Leptothrix cholodnii SP-6: one gene and its partner. The protein of the gene in region 1 interacts with the protein of each later gene in a pairwise test. Links are inferred from orthologs where the notes say so. Each region holds a gene or a part of one and is shown on either strand. Other genes may lie near its edges. The genes, in order: LCHO_RS13015 and dnaE.

Evidence for each region.
Region 2: the proteins of LCHO_RS13015 (region 1) and dnaE interact in binary tests that used the Escherichia coli proteins (3 or more experiments, as listed by UniProt). The link is inferred for Leptothrix cholodnii SP-6 from one-to-one orthologs.

What each region holds. Positions count from the first base shown.
Region 1 is NC_010524.1:2,842,022-2,849,634, forward strand. Bases 3,254-6,177 are described here. They hold LCHO_RS13015 (pyridoxal phosphate-dependent aminotransferase), read left to right. Parts: upstream 3,254-4,082; coding sequence 4,083-5,273; downstream 5,274-6,177. Other genes in these bases: LCHO_RS13010 (CysB family HTH-type transcriptional regulator), read left to right, coding at 3,254-4,038; LCHO_RS22240 (hypothetical protein), read right to left, coding at 5,304-6,149. In the rest of the region: LCHO_RS12990 (leucyl aminopeptidase), read right to left, coding at 1-428; LPS export ABC transporter permease LptF, read left to right, coding at 456-1,550; LPS export ABC transporter permease LptG, read left to right, coding at 1,563-2,669; LCHO_RS13005 (sirohydrochlorin chelatase), read left to right, coding at 2,681-3,076; more of LCHO_RS13010, read left to right, coding at 3,073-3,253; LCHO_RS13025 (glutathione S-transferase N-terminal domain-containing protein), read left to right, coding at 6,207-6,902; LCHO_RS13030 (transglutaminase family protein), read right to left, coding at 6,903-7,613. UniProt on the Escherichia coli protein: Shows aminotransferase activity with methionine and histidine as substrates, and to a lesser extent also with phenylalanine.
Region 2 is NC_010524.1:1,040,516-1,049,322, reverse strand. The notes cover bases 1-4,118. They hold dnaE (DNA polymerase III subunit alpha), read left to right. Parts: upstream 1-351; coding sequence 352-3,918; downstream 3,919-4,118. Other genes in these bases: LCHO_RS04880 (hypothetical protein), read left to right, coding at 4,060-4,118; LCHO_RS04890 (sulfurtransferase), read right to left, coding at 1-291. Also shown: more of LCHO_RS04880, read left to right, coding at 4,119-4,581; LCHO_RS04875 (patatin-like phospholipase family protein), read left to right, coding at 4,648-5,916; LCHO_RS04870 (ComEA family DNA-binding protein), read right to left, coding at 5,953-6,282; LCHO_RS04865 (glycosyltransferase family 9 protein), read left to right, coding at 6,567-7,514; LCHO_RS04860 (glycosyltransferase family 4 protein), read left to right, coding at 7,522-8,592; LCHO_RS04855 (DUF5672 family protein), read left to right, coding at 8,601-8,807. UniProt on the Escherichia coli protein: DNA polymerase III is a complex, multichain enzyme responsible for most of the replicative synthesis in bacteria. This DNA polymerase also exhibits 3' to 5' exonuclease activity. The alpha chain is the DNA polymerase catalytic subunit.

The DNA of each region.
Region 1 (7,613 bases):
GCCGGCGGCGCGCTCGGCTTGCTGTGCCGGTAGGTGTAGAGCGCGTCGGCCAGTGCGGTGACCGCCGCTTCCGCATGCTCGGCGCCGAGCGGACCGGGCCCGGCCCAGGCCAGCACGGCGCCGGCTGCGCCGCTGGACTTCACTGCCGACAAGGCCCCGGCAACCGCCTTCTTGTAGGCCTTGACGGAAGCATCGGCCGCGACGGACAGCACCAGGCGCGATGCCTTCAGGCCCGTCGGCCGATGAATGTAGAGAACCTTGCCCGCCTTGAGTTCGAGATCGCCGTGACGCACGGCGTCGTGCGCAAGATCGGACAACACCGGTGGCAATTGCCATGCAGACGCATCGGCGGACAACACGACCACCAAGGCTGCGGCGGCTTGTCCGGGCAGATCCTCGTTGGCAACCTGGAGGGCTCGAACGTCCATAATTCCGTACTGATTTGAGACGGCTTGATGTTATTCGATTCCACATTGCGTAAAGAGTTGTCACGCAGCTTCGGCGGCACGCTGATCGTGATCCTGACCATCGTGCTGACGATGATGCTGATCCGCACGCTCGGCCAGGCCGCGCTCGGCCGCGTCTCGCCGCAGGACGTGGTGCTGCTGCTCGGCTACACCAGCCTGGGACACCTGCCGACGATGCTGTGCCTGTCGCTGTTCGTCGCGGTGGTCTCCACCCTGACCCGCATGTACGGCGACAGCGAGATGACGATCTGGTTCGCCAGCGGCGTGTCGCTGACACGCTTCGTGCGGCCGGTGGTGCGCTTCGGCACGCCGATCGTGTTCTTCGTCGCGGCCCTGCTGCTGTTCGTGTGGCCCTGGTCGAACCGCAATATCAGCGAACTGCGCGGTCGCTACGAGCAACGCTCGGATCTGTCGCGGGTCGCGCCGGGCCAGTTCCAGACCTCCAGCAACGGCCAGCGGGTCTTCTTCATCGACAAGCAGTCACCCGACGCCGGCACCGGACGCAACATCTTCATCCTCGATCAGCGTGTCGACCGCGAGTCGGTCACCAGCGCGCAGACCGGCCGCATCGACCTGCCTGACGCAGACGACACGCACCGCCGCCTGGTGCTCGACAACGGCGCCCGCACCGACCTCGACCTGAAGGGCGAGACCCGCACGATCTCGCGCTTCGACCAGTACAGCATCCGCATCAGCGAGAAGGCGCTCACCCGCATCGACGAGCCGCCGCCCAAGGCGCGCTCGAGCTTCGACCTGCTGCTCAGCAGCGACCCCAAGGTGCGCGCCGAACTGGCCTGGCGCGTCGGCATGGTGCTGGGCGGCATCAATCTGATGCTGCTCGGACTGGGCCTTGCGCAAGGCGGGCCACGCAGCGGTTCGGGCTGGACGCTGCTGCTGGCGCTGCTGAGCTTCGTCGTCTACTTCAACCTCATCAGCCTCAGCCAGGCCTGGGTGGCATCGGCCAGACTGAGCCTGGGCACGGCCCTGGCGAGCGTGCACGGCGGCGTGTTCGTGCTGTGCGCCGCCCTGCTGTGGTGGCGGGTGCGCGGCAAGGCCAGCTGGCGGCCGCTGCGCCCGGCCTGAAGGGAGATCGACATGCACACGATCCGTCGACTGCTCTACCGCGAGATCCTCGGCGCCACCGGCTACGTGATGGTGGCGTTCCTGGGCCTGTTCTTCTTCATCGACTTCATGGCCGAGCTCGAGAACATCGGCCAGCACGGCTACGGCGCGGCGCAGGCGGCGCTGGCCTGCCTGCTGCAGGTGCCCGGCCACGTCTACGAACTCGCGCCGATCGCGGTGCTGATCGGTGCGATCTACGCGCTGGCGAGGCTGGCGCATTCGTCGGAGTTCACCATCTTGCGCACCGGCGGGCTCGGCCCCGGGCTGGCGCTGCTGCTGCTCACCTGGCTGGGCCTGGGGTTTGCCGCCATCACCTTCGTGATCGGCGACTTCGTCGCGCCCTGGTGCGACACCCAGGCGACCCTGCTGCAGGCGCGCGCCAGCGGCAACCTGAGCGTGGCCAGCGGCGGCGCCTGGCTCAAGGACAGCGCCAGCGCGGCCGATGGCGAGCATCGCTACACCGTCAACTTCGCCGCCGCTCGCAGCGACGGCGAACTGGAGAAGGTGCGCATCTTCGAGTTCGGCCCCAAGGGCGCCCTGATCACCCGCACCACGGCCGAACGCGCGGTCATCGGCGACGACGGCACCTGGCAGCTCACCGACGTGCGGATCTCGCACTGGACCAGCGACCACACGCCGCGCCTCGATGCCGACGAGAAGCTCGCCAGCCACGTCTGGCAATCGGGCCTGACGCGCAACGTGGTGGCCGCCGCGGTGCTGCCGCTGCGCACCATGTCGACGCTGGCGCTCTACAACTACATGACCCACCTGGCCGATCACGAACAGGCCGCGCAGCGTTACGAGATCCAGTTCTGGAAGAAGGCGCTCTACCCCTTCGCCTGCCTCGTGATGATGGGCCTGGCGCTGCCGTTCGCCTACCTGCACGGGCGCAGCGGCGGCATCGGCCTGATGGTGTTCGGCGGCATCATGCTGGGCATCGGCTTCGTGCTGCTCAACAACCTGTCGAGCCACCTCGGGCTGCTGCAGAACTGGACGCCCTGGCTCGCCGCCAGCGCGCCGAGCGCGATCTTCCTCCTCCTGTCGCTGGCCGCTTTCAGCTGGCTGGTGCGCTACCGCTAGAACCCTCTCCCATGCAAGGCATCCTTCTTTTCGCCCACGGCGCCCGTGACCCGGCCTGGGCGCGGCCCTTCGAAGCCATCGCCGCGCAGATGCGCGCCGCCGCGCCGGGCACGCCGGTGGCGCTGGGTTTCCTCGAACTGATGCAGCCCGACTTCGGCGTCGCCAGCAGCGCCCTGATCGAGGCCGGCTGCACGCAACTGCAGGTGGTGCCGCTGTTCCTCGGCGCCGGCGGCCATGTGCGCCGTGACCTGCCGCTGCTGATCGAGCAGGCGCAGGCTCGCCATCCGGGCGTGGTGATCGCCGCGACGCCGGCCATCGGCGAGACCGAGGTCGTGACACGCGCGATCGCGCTGGCCGCGCTCGACCTGGCACGCGGCCACGCCTCGACAGCGGGCGCCGGTGCATGAACCTGCACCAGTTCCGCTTCGTGCAGGAGGCCGCGCGCCGCAACCTCAACCTGACCGAAACCGCCAAGGCGCTGCACACCTCGCAGCCTGGCATCTCGAAGGCCATCCTCGAACTCGAGGAAGAGCTCGGCGTCGACATCTTCGTGCGCCACGGCAAGCGCCTCAAGCGCATCACCGAGCCGGGCCAGCAGGTGCTGAAGTCGATCGAGGTGATCATGCGCGAGGTCGTCAACCTCAAGCGCATCGGCGACGACTTCTCGCTGCAGGACGTCGGCACGTTGTCGATCGCAGCCACCCACACGCAGGCCCGTTACGTGCTGCCGGCGCCGGTGGCGGCGCTGCGCAGCAGCTACCCGAAGGTCTCGGTCAGCCTGCACCAGGGCACGCCCGACCAGGTGGCGCAGATGGTGCTCGACGACGCCGCCGAAGTGGGCATGGCGACCGAGCGCCTGATGCAGTACGAAGACCTCGTCACGCTGCCGTGTTACGAGTGGCGCCACGTCGCGGTGATGCCGGCCGACCACCCGCTGGCGCTGGTCGAGCGCATCAGCCTGGAACAGCTCGCACACGAACCGCTGATCTCCTACCACCCGTCGTTCACCGGCCGCAGCAAGATCGACGCGGCCTTCGAGGCGCGCAACCTCAAGCCGCAGATCGCGCTCGAGGCGATCGACTCCGACGTCATCAAGACCTACGTGCGCCTGGGCCTGGGCGTGGGCATCGTGGCCGAGATGGCGGTGCGCGACGACCCGATCTGCGGCCCCGGCGGCGAGCTGGTGGCCCGGCCGGTGGGGCACCTGTTCGGCCCCAGCGTGGCGCGCATCGCCTTCAAGCGCAGCGCCTACCTGCGTCACTTCGTCTATGCGTTTGCCGAGCTGCTGTCCGAGCGGCTGTCGCGCGCCCTGATCATGCGGGTGATGCAAGGCTCGACCGAAAGCGGCAACGCCGCCGACGCCATGTGAACACCCGCACAAGCCACCGCCCCGCGACCTGAACCCCGAGCACCATGACCCTCGCCCTGCCCGCCTCGATGCCCGTCCCCGTCAGCCGCCTGCCCGCGGTCGGCACGACCATCTTCACCGTGATGTCGGCCCTTGCACAGGAGACCGGCGCGGTCAACCTCGGCCAGGGGTTCCCGGATTTCGACGGCGACCCGCGCCTGATGCAGGCAGTCAAGGACGCGCTCGACGCCGGCCACAACCAGTACCCGCCGATGGCCGGCGTGGCGCTGCTGCGCGAGGCGATCGCTGCCAAGATCGAGACACTCTACGGCCAGCGCTACGACGCCGGCAGCGAGATCACCGTCACCGCCGGCGCCACCCAGGCGATCCTGACCACCGTGCTGGCGCTGGTGCATCCGGGCGACGAGGTGATCGTGCTCGAGCCCTGCTACGACAGCTACGAGCCGAGCATCACGCTGGCCGGCGCGCGCACGGTGCACGTGCCGCTCACGCCGGGCACGTTCCGGCCCGATTTCGAGCGCCTGGCCGCCGCCATCACGCCGCGCACCCGGGCGCTGATCGTGAACACGCCGCACAACCCCAGCGGCACGGTCTGGACCGAAGCCGAGATGCGCACGCTCGCCGAGCTGCTGCGCCCGACGCCGATCATCCTGATCGCCGACGAGGTCTACGAGCACATGGTGTATGACGGCGCGGCACACCAGAGCGTGGCGCGTTATCCGGAGCTGGCGGCGCGCAGCGTGCTGATCTCGAGCTTCGGCAAGACCTATCACGTGACGGGCTGGAAAGTGGCGTTCGCGGCCGCGCCGGCCGCGCTCAGCGCCGAGTTCCGCAAGGTGCACCAGTTCAACGTGTTCACGGTCAACACGCCGATGCAGTACGCGCTGGCCGCCTACATGGCCGATGCGGCGCCCTACCTCGGGCTGGCGGCGTTCTATCAGCGCAAGCGGGACCTGTTCCGCGCCGGCCTGACGCAGACCGGCCTGCGGCTGCTGCCGTGCGAGGGCACGTATTTCCAGTGTGTCGACTACAGCGGCCTGCCCGCCGCGGTGGCCACCCTGCCGGAGGCCGATTTCTGCCGCTGGCTGACGCGCGAGGTCGGCGTGGCGGCGATTCCGCTGTCGGCCTTCTATCGCGACGGCTTCAACCAGCAGGTCGCACGGCTGTGTTTTGCCAAGCGTGACGAGACCCTGCAACTCGCGCTCGGCCGCCTGCAGCAGCACCTGCCGGGCTGAAGCGCCGCAGCGGCTCGACCGGCCCAGGCGTCAGAGCTTGTGATCGGTCGGGATGCCGATGCTGAAATTGGTCATCAGCTCGTCGTCCGCGTCGACCGACAGCTCCTCGGCGCTGACGCCCGGATCGGCGACCAGCGACGCCTGCGGCACGCCTTCGACACCCGGCTGACGGGTCTGCGTGAGGCCGGCCAGACCCACCTCGACCGGACGCAGCCCGGCGCGTGAAACCACCCGCAGCGCGCTGTCGGCCGCCGCGTCGATCAGCTGGCGAACCCCTTCGAGCAGCTTGTCGTCGAGCGCACGTGCCTCGGTGCGCAGGTAGAGCCGCCCGCGCAATGTCATCAGCACCAGCGGCGCGTCGGCGCTCAGCCAGCGCTCGCGGGCGCGGATCAGCCGACCGGCGAGTTCACCCTCGACCCAGCGGCGCGCATGCGGCGGCGATGCCGCCATCACGAGAAACGCATCGCCGAAAGCCGCCGGCGCCGCCAGCGCAACCGGATCGAACATCGCCAGCCAGCGCGCCTCTTCGGGCATGGAGGCGTCGATCTCGGTCTGCTGATCGCGGGTGAGCTGGTCGTAGGCCTGGGTTTCGAGCCGCTCGGCCAGCGCGCGGCTCATCACCAGCATCTCGAGCGCCTCCGGCAGCGCCAGTTCGACCCGCACGCGCAGTTCACGGTGGTGGATGTAGTCGCGCTGCGCGGGGCCCCACTCGAGCCGGGCCGGCAGGCCCTGGCTGCGGAACTCGAGCACGCAGCCGCTGCCGTCGCGCACCCGCTTGATCGTCTCGCCGCGCTGGCGCGCCCAGTCCTCCATCAGACGAGAGTCGGTATCGGGCGAGGGCCTGCGGCGCAGCAGGCGTGTCAAGGAGTCGAGCATGGCGTGGCCGTTTCAAATAAAGTGGGCTTCCCTCGTTCTTATCGACCGGCAACCGCAATGATTGAACTCTACTCCTGGGCCACGCCCAACGGTCACAAGGTCCACATCATGCTCGAGGAGTGCGGACTGCCTTACCGGGTGCACCCGGTCGACATCGGTGCGGGCGACCAGTTCGATCCCGATTTTCTCGCCATCAGCCCGAACAACAAGATCCCGGCGATCACCGATCCCGACGGGCCGGACGGCAAACCGATCTCGCTGTTCGAGTCGGGCGCGATCCTGCTGTACCTGGCCGGCAAGACCGGACGCCTGCTGCCCGCCGACACCGCCGGCAAGTACGAGGTGCTGCAGTGGCTGATGTTCCAGATGGGCGGCGTCGGCCCGATGCTGGGCCAGGCGCACCACTTCCGGATCTATGCGCCCGAGAAGGTGCCCTACGCGATCGATCGCTACACCAACGAGGCGAAACGGCTGTACCAGGTGATGAACAAGCGCCTGGCCAGATCGAAGTACATCGGCGGGCCGACCTATTCGATCGCCGACATCGCCATCTACCCCTGGCTGCGCTCCTGGAAGAACCAGGGCATCGACTGGAGCGACTACCCGCACCTCAAGGGCTGGTTCGACGAGATCGGCGCCCGGCCTGCGGTGCAGCGCGGCGTCGAGGTGCTGGCCGCCCGGCGCAAGCCGATCACCGGCGACAAGGAACGCGAGATCCTGTTCGGCCAGTCACAGCTGAACCAGCACCGCTGATCAGGCGGCCGAGCCGGTGGCGTCGGCCGCATCGGCCGCATCGGCCGGCTCGGCATCTGCTTCGGCATCGGCAGTGTCGGCAGCGGTGGCCTCGGCCGGTTCGACGGCGTCGGACCTGGCTTCGATCGACCGACCGGCCTCCTCGGGCTCGGTGAGCGGCTCCACCGTGACCGACACCCGCGGCTCCGGGCCGCCGCCGCCGCGGATCACGCCCCGCAACGGCGCGACATCGGCGTAGTCGCGGCCCCAGGCGAGCGTGACGTGATCGAGCCCTGCCGGCACCGCATTGGTCGGGTCGAGCGCGACCCAGCCGTGCACCGGGCACCACACCTGCACCCAGGCATGCGAGGCGTCGGCCCCCACCAGCCGCGGCTGGCCGGGTGGCGGCTGGGTCAGCAGATAGCCGCTGACGTAGCGCGCCGCCAGGCCCAGCGAGCGCAGCGCACCGATCATCACGTGGGCGAAGTCCTGGCAGACGCCGCGCCGCTGCGCCAGGGCCTCGGGTGCGCGGGTGGCCACCGAGGTCGCGGTGGTGTGGTATTCGAAGCGCCGGTAGACCAGGTGCATGAGCGCGACCGCACCGGCCAGCAACGGCGTGCCGGGCAGGAACACCTCGGCGCCCAGCCGCGCCAGCGCCGCGTCGCGCGGGGCGTAGGTCGACGGCAGCACGAACTCGAGCGCCTCGTCGAACGGCTGGCCGGGCTGATAGCG
Region 2 (8,807 bases), 1.8 Mb from region 1 along the record:
GATGATCTCGCGCTTGAGCTTGACGTTCATGCGCTTGAACGGCACCGCCTCGCTCCAGCTTTCCTTGGGCGCCAGATCGGCCAAGCGCGGATCGAAACGCAGGTAGTCGATGAAGGCCCGCGCGCCGGCCTCGGGCCCGGCGACGAAGAGGTTGATGCCCTCCTCGGCCAGCAGCACGGTGCCCTTGAGGCGGCAGGCGTTGGCCTGGCCCTGGATCTGCGCACGCAGCGTGGCGGCGTCGGCCAGGGTGACGAACTTGTAGGACGAGAGGTTGAGGATGGGCGGTTTCACGCCGGCGATTGTAAAAAGACCTGCGTCAAAGCCCGAAAACGCCCTCCCTACAATCTGGCGATGAGTTTTGTCCACCTGCGCACCCACACCGAATACTCCGTCGTCGACGGCACCTTGCGGATCGACGAGATCGTCAAGACCGCGGCCAAGGATGGCCAGCCGGCGCTGGCGATCACCGACCTGGCCAACCTGTTCGGCGCGATCAAGTTCTACAAGGAAGCGAACAAGCGGGGCGTCAAGCCGATCATCGGCGCCGACATCTGGCTCGAACCCGAAGGCATCGGCGCCGCCGGCGAGGTGCGCCCCGCCACACGGCTGCTGCTGCTGGTGCAGAACGAGCCCGGTTATCTGAACCTGTGCGAGATCCTGTCGCGCGCCTGGGTGCAGAACGTGCAGCGCAACCAGGCGTGGGTGAAGTGGGAGTGGCTGGACGAACTCAACGGCGGCCTGATCGCGCTGTCGGGCGGGCTGATGGGCTGCGTCGGCCAGTCGCTGGCGCAGGGCGACACGGTGCGAGCGGCCGAGCTGGCGCGCAAGCTGGCGGCGATCTTCCCGCGCCGTTTCTATCTGGAGGTGCAGCGCGCCGGCCTGCCCGGCCACGATGCGCTGGTGCTCGCCACCGTGCCGCTGGCCGCGCAGCTGCAGCTGCCGGTGGTGGCCACGCACCCGATCCAGTATCTGGCGCCCGATGATTTCGACGCCCACGAGGCGCGCGTGTGCGTGGCCGAGGGCGAGACCATCGCCAACCCGAAGCGCCCGCGGCGCTTTGGCCGCGACCAGCATTTCAAGACCCAGGCCGAGATGGAGGCGCTGTTTGCCGACGTGCCCACCGCGCTGGCCAACACGCTGGAGATCGCCCGCCGCTGCAGCCTGCGGCTGGTGCTGGGCAAGCCGCAGCTGCCGAACTTTCCGACGCCGACGCTGGCCGACGGCTCGTCGATGCCGATGGAGGACTACTTCCGCCAGCTGTCGTACGAGGGGCTGGAGGAGCGGCTGGCGCTGCTGTATCCGAAACCGGAAAAACGCGACGCCGAGCGGGCGCGCTATCTGGAGCGGCTCGAATTCGAGCTGACCACCATCCTGAAGATGGGCTTTCCGGGCTACTTCCTGATCGTGTCGGACTTCATCCGCTGGGCCAAGGCCAACGGCTGCCCGGTCGGGCCGGGCCGGGGTTCGGGCGCGGGCTCGCTGGTGGCCTACGTGCTGTCGATCACCGACCTCGACCCGCTGCACTACAACCTGCTGTTCGAGCGTTTCCTGAACCCCGAGCGGGTGTCGATGCCCGACTTCGACATCGACTTCTGCCAGGGCAACCGCGACCGCGTGATCGACTACGTGAAAGATCGTTACGGCCGCCCGGCCGTGAGCCAGATCGCCACCTTCGGCACGATGGCGGCCAAGGCGGCGCTGCGCGACATCGGCCGCGTGCTGGGCATGGGCTACGGCCACGTCGACTCGATCGCCAAGCTGATCCCCGCGCCGCCGGGCAAGAGCGTGACGCTGGCGCGTGTGCCCGAGAAGGCCGAGGACCGCGACGGCGGCGTGATCTACGCCCGCCTCGAAGCACCCGAACTGGAAGAGCGCGAGAAGAACGAAGAAGAAGTCGCCGAGCTGCTGAGCCTGGCGATGCGCGTCGAGGGCATGGTGCGCAACATCGGCATGCACGCCGGCGGCGTGCTGATCGCGCCGGGCAAGATCACCGACTTCTGCCCGCTCTACCAGCAGCCCGGCAGCGATTCGGCGGTCAGCCAGTACGACAAGGACGACGTCGAGGCGATCGGCCTGGTCAAGTTCGACTTCCTGGGCCTGGCGACGCTGACGATCCTGGAGCTGGCCAAGGAATTCATCGTCGCGCGCCACGAGAACCGCAAGGATTTCGCCTTCGAGACCATCCCGCTCGACGACGCGGCGGTCTACAAGCTGTTTTCGGATGGGCTGACCGAGGCGGTGTTCCAGTTCGAATCGGGCGGCATGCAGCGCATGCTGAAGGACGCAAAGCCGAGCCGGCTGGAAGACCTGATCGCCTTGAACGCGCTCTATCGCCCCGGCCCGATGGACCTGATCCCGAGCTTCGTCGCGCGCAAGCACGGCAAGGAGCCGGTGGAGTATCCGCACCCGATGGTCGAATGGGTGCTGTCGGAGACCTACGGGATCATGGTCTACCAGGAGCAGGTGATGCAGACCGCCCAGGTGCTGGGCGGCTACAGCCTGGGCGGCGCCGACATGCTGCGCCGGGCGATGGGCAAGAAGAAGGCCGAGGAGATGGCCGAGCACCGCGCCATCTTCCGCAAGGGTGCGGCGGGCAACAACATCAGCCAGGACAAGGCCGACGAGATCTTCGACCTGATGGAGAAGTTCGCGGGCTACGGCTTCAACAAGTCGCACGCCGCCGCCTACTCGCTGCTGGCGTATCACACGGCCTGGATCAAGGTGCACCACACGGCCGAGTTCTTCGCGGCCAACATGACGATCGAGCTCGACGACACCGACAAGCTGCGGGTGCTGCGTCAGGATGCGCTGAAGTTCGGCGTGCAGTTCGAGTCGCCGGATGTCAACGTGGGCGTCTACCGCTTCGAGCCCGCACCGGGCAAGGCCGGCAACAAGCTGATCCGCTACGGGCTGGGCGCGATCAAGGGCACCGGCCAGGGCGCGATCGAGGCCATCATCGCCGCGCGCAACGAGGGCGGGCCGTTCCGCTCGATCTTCGATTTTTGTGCCCGGGTCGACCGCAAGAGCATCAACAAGCGCGTGATCGAGGCGCTGGTCAAGGCCGGCGCCTTCGACAAGCTGCACCCCAAGGGCCTCGACGGCCGCGCCGAGCTGCTGGCCAGCGTCGGCCTGGCGCTCGAATACGCCGGCACCCAGGCCGCCCACGCCGATCAGAGCGGGCTGTTCGACTTCGGTGGCGGCGACGACCACGGCAGCTCGACCCGCGAGCCCGACTACGTGGCCGCCGAGACCTGGGACGTCAAGCAGCGGCTGTCGCACGAGAAGATCGCGATCGGCTATTTCCTGTCCGGCCACCTGTTCGACCAGGTGGCGGCCGAGGTGCGCCAGTTCGCCAAGCGCCGCATCGAGGACCTGTCCGACAGCCGCGATCCGCAGACGCTGGCGGGCATCGTCACCGACCTGCGCATCGTCAACGGCCACCGCGGCAAGGTGGCGATCTTCAAGCTCGACGACAAGACCGCCGCGATCGAGGCGGTGGTGGCCGAGGAACTGCTCAACGCCAACGCCGCGCTGCTCAAGGATGACGAGCTGCTGATCCTGCAAGGCAAGGCGCAGCCCGACCGTTTCAGCGGCGGCGTGCGTTTCAACGTGATCCAGATCCTCGACCTGCCCACCGCCCGCTGCCGCCACGGCCGCTACCTGCGCGTGCCGGCCACCGACAACCTGCCGCCGGTGGATCAGGTGCTGCGCGACTTTCCGGCCAGGAGCATCAGCACCGAACACGGCGAGCTGGTGCAGGGCGTGCCGATCCGGCTGGTGGTCGAGCGGGAATCCGCCTGCGGCGAGGTCGATCTCGGCGAAGCCGCGCGCTTCTATCCCAGCGACGAGGCGCTCAAGCTCTGGCAGGTGGGCAGCCAGGGCAAGGCCCGGCTGGTCTACAGCGAAGAACAGGCCTGAAGCCCGAAATGCAAAAAGACGCATGCAGCGGCCCGAGGCCTGGCGTCAAGGGCAGATACACGCTGATACCCCTACACGTCATCCCGCCCTGACACTGCACCGTTGTCAGTGCGAGGCCGATCGGGCCTTTGGAGTCAAACGATGAAACGATGGATCAGGTCCGCTCTCGCGGTGGTGATGTTCAGTGCCGCAGCGGCCAGTAAGGCCGGCCCGGATGTGGGAGTCTCGATCGAGATCAGCCAACCCGGCGTGTTCGGTCGAGTCGACATCGGTCGTTTCCCCCAACCCCAGGTGGTGGTGCAGCAACCGGTGATCGTGATGCCGCCACCGCGCACGGTGGTGGTTCGGCAGGATCCGGTCTACCTGTGGGTGCCCTACGAGCATCGGCGCAACTGGCGTCGCCACTGTTCGCGTTACGACGCCTGCGGCGTGCCGGTCTACTTCGTCCAGCACACGTGGTACGACAAGCACGTGCGACATGGCCGTGACCACGGCCGCGACGACCGGCGAGACAACCGCCGTGACGATTGGCGAGATGACCGCCGGGATGACCGACGTGACGATCGCCGCGATGACCGACGTGACGGCCGTGACGACTGGCGCGAGCGTGGTCACGGCAATGACAATGGCCGCGGCCACGGCCACGGACGCGGCCACGACTGAAAACCGCCGCTTCGGCGCCGATCCAAGGCCATGGTTCAAGCAGGGTGAGATGGCTAGACTGCACGCATGAGTGCAGCCCTGCCACCTCGCACCATCGATTCGGATGCACCCGCTGCCGCAAGCGGCACGGTCGGGCTGCTGCTGACAGGCGGCGGCGCACGGGCGGCCTATCAGGTCGGTGTCCTGAAGTCGATTGCCCGCATCGCCCGCGACTGCGGCGCAGCCGACGTCAATCCGTTTCAGGTCATCACCGGCACCTCGGCAGGCGCGATCAACGCCGCTGCGCTGGCCTGCCAAGCCGACCATTTCCAGGGGGCCGTGCTGGAAATCGCCGACGTCTGGCGGCACATGCATGCGGCGCAGGTCTACCGGGCCGATTCGCTGTCGATGATCCGCACCGGCGCGCCGTGGCTGACGATGATGTCGATCGGCTGGGCCGTCAACCGCTGGCGGCGCATCAAGCCGAAATCCCTGCTCGACAACAGTCCGCTGCAGGCGCTGCTGCACCGGCTGGTGCAGTTCGAGCGCCTGCCGATGCTGATGGCGCAAGGCCATCTGCGGGCGCTGGCCGTCACGGCATCGAGCTACAGCAGCGGCCAGCACGTCACCTTCTACGAATGCGAGGACGACCTGCCACCCTGGACCCGCTCGCAGCGCATCGCCGTGCGCGCCACGCTCAGCACCCAGCACCTGCTGGCGTCGGCGGCGATTCCGTTCGTCTTCCCGGCCGTCAACCTGCCGCTGGTCGACGACACCGAGTGGTTCGGCGACGGCTCGATGCGACAGGCTGCGCCGATCTCGCCGGCCGTGCACCTGGGGGCCGAGCGGGTGCTGATCATCGGCGCGGGCCGCATGCACGAACCGCCCGGGCGCCGCACCGAGAGCAACGGCTACCCGAGCGTGGCGCAGATTGCCGGCCATGCACTGTCGAACATCTTCCTGGACGCGCTGGCGGTCGACATCGAACGGCTGCAGCGCATCAACGCCACGCTGCGACTGCTGTCGCCCGAAGCGCGGGCACGCACACCGCTGCGGCCGATCGAGGCGCTGGTGATCTCGCCCAGCCAGCGCCTCGACGACCTGGCCGCCCAGCACATCGACGCCTTGCCGGTGGCCGTGCGCACGCTCTTGCGTGCGGTGGGCGTCAGCGGCCAGGGCGTCATGGCACGCGGCGGTGCCCTGGCCAGCTATCTGCTGTTCGAATCGGACTACACGAAGGCCCTGATGGCGCTGGGCGTGGCCGACACCCAGGCCCGCCGTCAGGACGTGATCGACTTCTTCGGCTGGCGCAGCGCACTCGGCCAGAACACTGCACGCCAGCTGGCGTCGGCCTGAGCGCCGCCCGCCTGGCCGTCTGGCCGCAGTGCCGGCCTACTTGTCCTTGACGGCCTTGTCGGCCTTGGCCACGACACCCGGCTTGGCCGCCGTGGCTGCCGCGGCGAATGCCGATCCGTTGACGGTCAGGCCGGCTTCCGAAAACCGGGCCGCATTGCCCGGCCCGACACCCTTGACGCGGCCGATGAAGTCGTCCCAGCTCTTGAAATCCGACTTCTTGCGCTCGTCGAGGATCTTGCCCGACATCGCCGGCCCGATGCCCTTGACCGCCTCGAGTTCGGCCTGATTGGCCTTGTTGACATCGGCGGCGGCAAAAGTCGCCGCGGCGCACAAGGCCAGGAAAAACGACAGCACGAGCTTGAACATGACAGTACCCCCGAATGGCAGCGACGCGGCAGCTGTCTCATGAGCTGTCCGGCCGCCCGACGCCCGCAAGCGGTTTGCGGAACCCGCGGCACCCGACGGATGCCACGCGATCAAAGATAGTCGGGCGCGCGCCGGCGGACATCCCTCTGAAGGGTCACACCGATGGGGGCACCCGTTGGGGCGAGTGACAGGCCGGCCAGAGTGTGGTGAGGGCCTCGTGTGCAGGCCGGGGAACACCCCCGCGCCACCCCGGAGCCGCAAGGGTCAAATGGTAAAGTTGGCCGATGAATTCACGTCCTCTGATCATTCGTCTGCGCAATTGGGTGGGCGACGTGATCCTCGGCGTACCCGCGCTGCAACTGCTGCAATCCCACGGATACGCCCCCCAGCTGGTCGGCAAGGGCTGGGCCAAGGCGCTGCTGGCCGGCCACGGCTGGCCCACCCACAGCCGCCCGGCCACCTTGCGCGAGCGTGTGCAGCAGCTGCGCGAGCTGCGCCGCCAGGCCCGGGCGATCGACAGCGGTTTCGACCGCCGCGAAAACGCGCTGGTGCTGCCGACCTCGTTCTCCGGCGCGCTCGAGATGCGGCTGGCCGGCCTGCGGGCGGTCGGTTATGCGCAGGAGGCGCGCGGCATCCTGCTTGCGCGCAGCGAGCCGATCACCTACGGCGGCCACGCGCTCACCAGCTACTGGGAACTGGCCTGCCGCTTCCTGCACATCGACGCACTACCGCCAGCCACGATCGATCTGAAGACCCTGCCGGCCGACCAGCAGCAGGCCGATGCGCTGCTCGCCGGCCACGGCCTGCGCCCCGGCTTCGTCGTGATCTGCCCGTTCGCCGGTGGCCAGTTCGAGAAGCAGGACAAGACCTGGCCGGCCTTCCCCGCGTTCACCCAGGCGCTGCTGCAGCGCGGCCACCAGGTGATCGCCTGCCCCGGGCCGGACGAGGATCGCATCATCTCCGAGCAGCATCCGGGCGTGAAACTGCTGCCCGGCGTCAAGCTGGGTGTCTACGGCGGCCTGCTGCGGCGCGCGGCGCTGGTGGTGTCCAACGACACCGGGCCGGCGCACCTGGCCGCCGCCGTCGGCGCGCCGGTGCTGAGCGTGCTCGGGCCGACCAAGCCGGAGCAATGGGCGCCCTGGGGGCCGACCGTGACGGTGGTGCGCCGCTGGCCCGACTGGCCGACGGTCGACGAAGTGCTCTCCCGCGTCGACGACCGGCTCGCAGCCTGACCCCGCGGTGACGACGCTGCAGCACATCGGCCTGGGGCTGGGCCGCATCCGCCATTGGCATGACGGGCTGGGCGAGTTCTCGCGCCAGCTCACGCTCGCGCTGGCGCAGCAGGCCCCACGGCTGCGCGAGGAGCACGGCATCCGCTTCCACGTCCACCTGCCGCGTGCGTACCACGGCGAATTCGGCGATGCGGTCGGCTACCTCGACACCCACACCACGCAGCGCTGGCTGCACCTGCGCACGCAGCGCTTTGCGCTGTGGCACACCTTCCACCAGCACAACCGGCTGCGCGCACCGCTGGGCACGCAGCGCCGCATCGAGACCGTGCACGACCTGAACTTCCTGCACACCAAGAGCGGCACCAAGCTGGCGCGCTACCGCGAGCGCATGCGTGACCGGCTGGCGCACGCCGACGCCACGATCGCGATCACCCACCATGTGGCCGGCGACATCGAACGCGAACTGGGCCCGCTGCGCACCGCGCCGCAGGTCATCCACAACGGCGCCACCGACCTGACGCGCTCGCCGCAACAGCCGCTCGACGGCCTGGCCGATCGGCCCTTCCTGCTGCACATCAGCCGCATGGCGCCGACCAAGAACATCGCCGCGCTGCTCGACCTGGCCGCCGCCTGGCCCGAACAGCGCATCGTGCTGGCCGGCGCGACCAGTCCGTACAGCACCGAAGTGCAGCAGCAGGTTGCGGCCCGTGCGCTCGGCAACGTCGTCATCCGGCTCGACATCAGCGAGGCGCAGAAGGCCTGGCTGTATGCGCACTGCACCGGTTTCCTGTTCCCGTCGCTGGCCGAGGGTTTCGGCTTGCCGCCGATCGAGGCGATGCACTTCGGCAAGCCGGTGTTCCTGTCGCGGCTGACCTCGCTGCCCGAGGTGGGCGGCGACGTGGCGCACTATTTCGACCGCTTCGACGGTGCGCAGATGCGCTCGGTCGTCGAGGCCGGGCTGGCGGCCGATCGGCAACCCGGACGCGCCGCGGCCATCGCCGCCCATGCCCGCGGCTTCTCGTGGCAGCGCTGCGCGGACGCGCACATCGCCCTGTATTGCCGCCTGCTGGCCCGCTGAGGCGACCGATGCTGCACCTGCCCGACGTCACCCTCGCCTGCGTGGACACCCGCACGCCCGCGCTCGCCCTGGCGGCCATGCAGCACTGCATGTCGCAGGTGCGCTTTGCCCGCGCCCTGCTTTTCACCAGTCCCGACTGGCTGGCGCGCATGCCGCCGGACATCACCGCCGTGCCGCTGGAAATCGACTCGGTGGCGGCCTACTCGCAGTTCATG